One region of the Apilactobacillus micheneri genome, then DNA from elsewhere that is predicted to be linked to it. Evidence: a T-box and tRNA genes for the amino acid it is inferred to sense, from the RefSeq annotation. Region 1 holds a T-box; the other holds one or more tRNA genes.
The links. The T-box of region 1 lies ahead of leuS (leucine--tRNA ligase). A T-box ahead of a tRNA ligase gene usually reads a tRNA of that ligase, here a tRNA-Leu.

Region 1 (2,426 bases):
TTCTAAATTTTTGACAAAATCTATTACTGCATTTTTTTCAGTTTTTCCGCCAGGATGACCATAATATAATACCAATATTATAATGCCATCTTTTTCAAGCAATTCTAAACATGCTTTAATTGCTGTTATTGTTGTTTTGGGCTTTGTTATTATATCTTTATTGCCACCTGGTAAATATCCTAAGTTAAAAATTGCTCCATTAATTTTATCTTTTACATATTCTTTAATTTTTTCATGTCCAATATTGAATAGTTTAGTATTATTTAAATTATTTTTTTCTAGTCTTTTTTTAGTAATATTGATAGCATCTTTTTGTAAATCAAAGCCGTATACTTTACCATGTTCTTTTACTAATTTAGATAAAAATTCAGTATCATTTCCTTTACCTACAGTGGCATCGATAACATTATCACCACTTTTTATTACTTGTGACATTATCGTATGACTATACCTTAAAGATGGTTCTAATTTCATAATAAAATCCTTTCCGAAATTTTTATTAGTTAAATTATATCATTTATAAAATATATTAGTTAAACTTGATTTTAAATTTATAGACTGGTAATATAATAAATAATTAAATTGATAGATAATAAAATGTGGATACGAACTAGTAAATTGATTATTTTTTTCAGAAACTAAATGGACGCTGTGAATTTAGAAATTAATCAATTGAACTCATCGTTGAATTTTTAACTGAAAATAATAGGTTAAAACGTTTTCCTCGTTACGGAGCGTAAAGAGTTTTGTATTGTTATACAAAGAATTTTTAGGTGGTACCGCGGAAACTTTCGTCCTATAGGTGATTTTTGATATTCACTTGTAGGACTTTTTTATTATCTAATAATTATTTTTATAGGAGGAATAATATATAATGCCTTACAATCATCTTGATATAGAAAAAAAGTGGCAAAAATATTGGGCCAAAAATGATACGTTTAAAACAACAAATGATCCTAATAAAGAAAATTATTACGCTTTAGACATGTTTCCTTATCCTTCAGGACAAGGATTGCATGTTGGACATCCAGAAGGATATACAGCAACTGACATAATGTCTAGAATGAAAAGAATGCAGGGTAAAAATGTATTGCATCCAATTGGTTTTGATGCATTTGGATTACCAGCAGAACAATATGCTTTAAAAACTGGTAATCATCCTGGTACTTTTACTCAAAAGAATATTGAACATTTTAGAGAACAAATTAAGTCTTTAGGATTTTCATATGATTGGGATCGAGAAGTTGATACTACTGATCCAAAATATTATAAATGGACTCAATGGATTTTCGAACAACTTTATAAAAAAGGTTTAGCATACGAAGATAAAATTGAAGTTAACTGGGCTCCTGATTTTATGGGGGGAACAGTTGTTGCTAATGAAGAAGTGAAAGATGGTAAAACAGAACGTGGTGGTTATCCAGTATACCGTGTTCCAATGACTCAATGGGTATTGAAAATTACTGCTTACGCTGATCGTCTAATTGATGATTTGGATGACTTAGATTGGCCTGAAAGTATTAAAGAAATGCAAAAAAATTGGATTGGTCGTTCAAGAGGTGCAAGTGTATTCTTTAATGTTTATGGTCATGATGACGACAAAATTGAAGTATTTACTACTAGACCAGATACCTTATTTGGTGCTTCTTATATGGTCCTTGCTCCTGAACATGAATTAGTTGATAAAATTGTAACTGCTGATCAAAAAGAAGCTGTTGAGAAATATCGAAAAGAAGTTTCAACTAAATCTGACTTAGAAAGAACTGATTTAAATAAAAATAAATCAGGTGTATTTACTGGAGCATATGGTATTAATCCAATTAATGGTGAAAAATTACCAATATGGATTGGAGATTATGTATTATCTAGTTATGGTACTGGTGCAATAATGGCAGTTCCTGCACATGATGATCGTGACTATGAATTTGCTAATAAGTTCGATTTACCAATTAAGCCTGTTATTGAAGGTGGAGATGTTTCTAAAGAGGCATACACCGGAGATGGAAAACATATTAACTCTGATTTCTTAGATGGTATGGGTAAACAAGAAGCTATCGAAAAAGCTATTAAATGGTTAGAAGATAATAATGCGGGTAATGCTAAAACTAATTATCGATTAAGAGATTGGATTTTCTCACGTCAAAGATATTGGGGAGAACCAATTCCTGTTATTCATTGGGAAGACGGCAGTACATCATTAGTTCCAGAAGATGAATTACCTTTGAAATTACCAGAGGCTAAAAATATTGAACCGTCTGGTACGGGGGAATCTCCATTAGCTAACATTGATGATTGGGTAAATGTTGTAGACAAAAATGGTAAAAAAGGTAAACGTGAAACTAATACAATGCCACAATGGGCAGGAAGCTCATGGTATTACTTAAGATATATTGATCCTCATAATGATAAAAAACTAGCAGATCCAG
Region 2 (2,426 bases), on a different contig from region 1:
TCCATTTACTGTTATTAACAGTATTTTTATTTTTTAAAACAATTGGTAGTAAAACTAATCCTCCAACAAAAAAACGAATTAAATTTAATTGAATAGGACTAAAAGCGTTACCTACACTTTTTAGTGCAATTTCCATTGAACTAAACATAAATGTAGATATCAAAACATACAAAAAAGTTTTTTTCAAAACAAATCTCGCTCCTTATAAATTTACAAATTATGTAAAACTTGATAAACTACGTACTTAAGTGCATTTATTAGAAAAATCGTTTATCAATCAAACGATAAAATTATATCATAACCTTTATATATCTAAAAAATATCGAGAAATTTATTTTTTTTTGATAAAATGCGTTTATAATATAAATTATTAGTATTTTGACCACATTTAAATAAAAGGAGTAATGACTAAAACATGCAAAACAATAATGATAAAAATAAAGCATACTCTAGAACACAAAATAATCAACCTCATTTTAAGAAAAAAAAGCATCGTGGTGCTTGGATTGCATTCTTTATATTTCTAATAGTATTGGTACTAGGATTAATTGGTGCTTATAATGTTTATACAAATATGAAATCAGCTGCTAACAAAGCATATGAACCTGGTGTTGAACATAAAGAAAGAAATGTTTCTAATGTTATTGCTCAAAATAAGCCAGTCTCAATTTTACTTTTGGGAACTGATACTGGTGCATTAGGACGTAATGATACAGGAAGAACTGATACTATGATTTTAGCAACAGTTAATCCCAAATCAGAAACCATTCATTTAACAAGTATTCCTCGTGATACTAAAGTAACTGTTCCTGGTGACTCACAGCCTTATGAAAAAATTAATGCTGCATATTCAATTGGTGGTGCCTCCAGTGCTGTTCAAACTGTTCAAAACTTATTAAATGTTCCAATCGACTTCTTCGCAATTGTTAACATGGGTGGACTAGAACAAATGGTAAATGCTGTTGGTGGTGTTACTGTTACTCCTCCTTTAACTTTCAAATATGGAAATGCTAACGTTGTTAAGGGTCAAACCGTAACGCTTAATGGTGCTCAGGCTCTTGACTATTCAAGAATGCGTCATCAAGATCCTGCAGGTGACTATGGTCGTCAAACTAGACAAAGACAAGTTCTACAAAAATTAGTAATTAAAGGAATGAATATTTCTTCATTACCAAGATATAAAGAAATATTAAACTCAATTTCAGGTAAACTTAAAACCGATATGAAGTTTGATGATATGGTTGCATTACGTGAAAGATATGGCGATGCAACTCATCACATTAAATCACAAACTCTTCAAGGTGAATCTGCAATGGTTAATGGCGTTGACTATGAAGTACCAACACAACAAGAGTTATTAAATGTTTCAAATGATATTAGAAAAACATTAGGCTTAAGTACTTCTAATGTTTTAAACAATACTCAAGATACTACCAGCGATAATAGCGTAAATTCAACTAGCGACAATACTAATAATACTGCTGCTACATCATATTGATAAATAAAAAAGGCACCTTCGATAACTTCGAAGGTACCTTTTTTATTTATGCGGCCAAGAAGATTCGAACTTCCACCGAGATAATTCCCGACAAGATCCTTAATCTTGCGCGTCTGCCAATTCCGCCATGGCCGCTTAATAAACTACAAATAATATTATAGTCAATTTATATTAATTTGACAAATTTATTTGTAGCAAACATCAGTTATTCTCCTCTAACTGAAGCTCCATCATAATCAATTTTTAGCACTCTTAAATCGCCATCTAAATGATGACTATTCAAAATATCCCTTAATTGATATAACTCATTTTCAGTTCCAAATGTAGCAATAGTAGGACCATCCCCACTAATATAAGTACCACGAATTCCAATATCATGTGCATATTTTCTAATTGTACTTAACTCTGGCACATCTTTTTCACGATAATGTTCATGAAATTTATCTTTTTCAATCATTTCTGCTGCTTTACTCCACTCACCGCTCATAACGGAAGCAACGAATACATTAGCAAAGCTACTTGATTGAATAGCATCATCAAAATTAATTGTTTTTGGTAAATCTTGTTTAGATACTACAGAATGTTTATTAATAAACATTAAAACAGAAATATTTTTAGGCATTGATGCTTTTACAGTAGTACATCTATCACCATCAAAAGTTGAAATGGTTAAATCACCTAAAATTGCAGAAGTAACATTTTCAGGATGTCCTTCTAATTTTGCCCCTATGTCAATTTGTTCATCTAGAGATAAATTTAGGTGCCCTAAAGCATTAGCAATTTTAATACCAGCTACTAATGCAGTCGTACTAGAACCCATTCCTCTTTCCATTGGAACGTCTGACATAACGGTCAATTGATGTGGATGAATATTAGGTTCAATTGACAAAATTGTCTTGACGATGAGATTATTTTCGTCATGTGGAAT

Region 2: it has a tRNA-Leu gene. The T-box ahead of leuS (leucine--tRNA ligase) is inferred to sense a tRNA for this amino acid. The anticodon was not compared.

What each region holds. Positions count from the first base shown of each region.
Region 1 covers NZ_QUBI01000004.1:137,316-139,741, forward strand. The annotation lists gene mnmM (tRNA 5-(aminomethyl)-2-thiouridylate-methyltransferase MnmM) at 1-474, opposite strand, end outside; T-box leader at 592-802, shown strand; gene leuS (leucine--tRNA ligase) at 875-2,426, shown strand, end outside.
Region 2 covers NZ_QUBI01000009.1:2,805-5,230, forward strand. The annotation lists gene DY123_RS07290 (DMT family transporter) at 1-187, opposite strand, end outside; gene DY123_RS07295 (LCP family protein) at 416-1,498, shown strand; tRNA gene DY123_RS07300 (tRNA-Leu) at 1,548-1,633, opposite strand; gene thrB (homoserine kinase) at 1,704-2,426, opposite strand, start outside.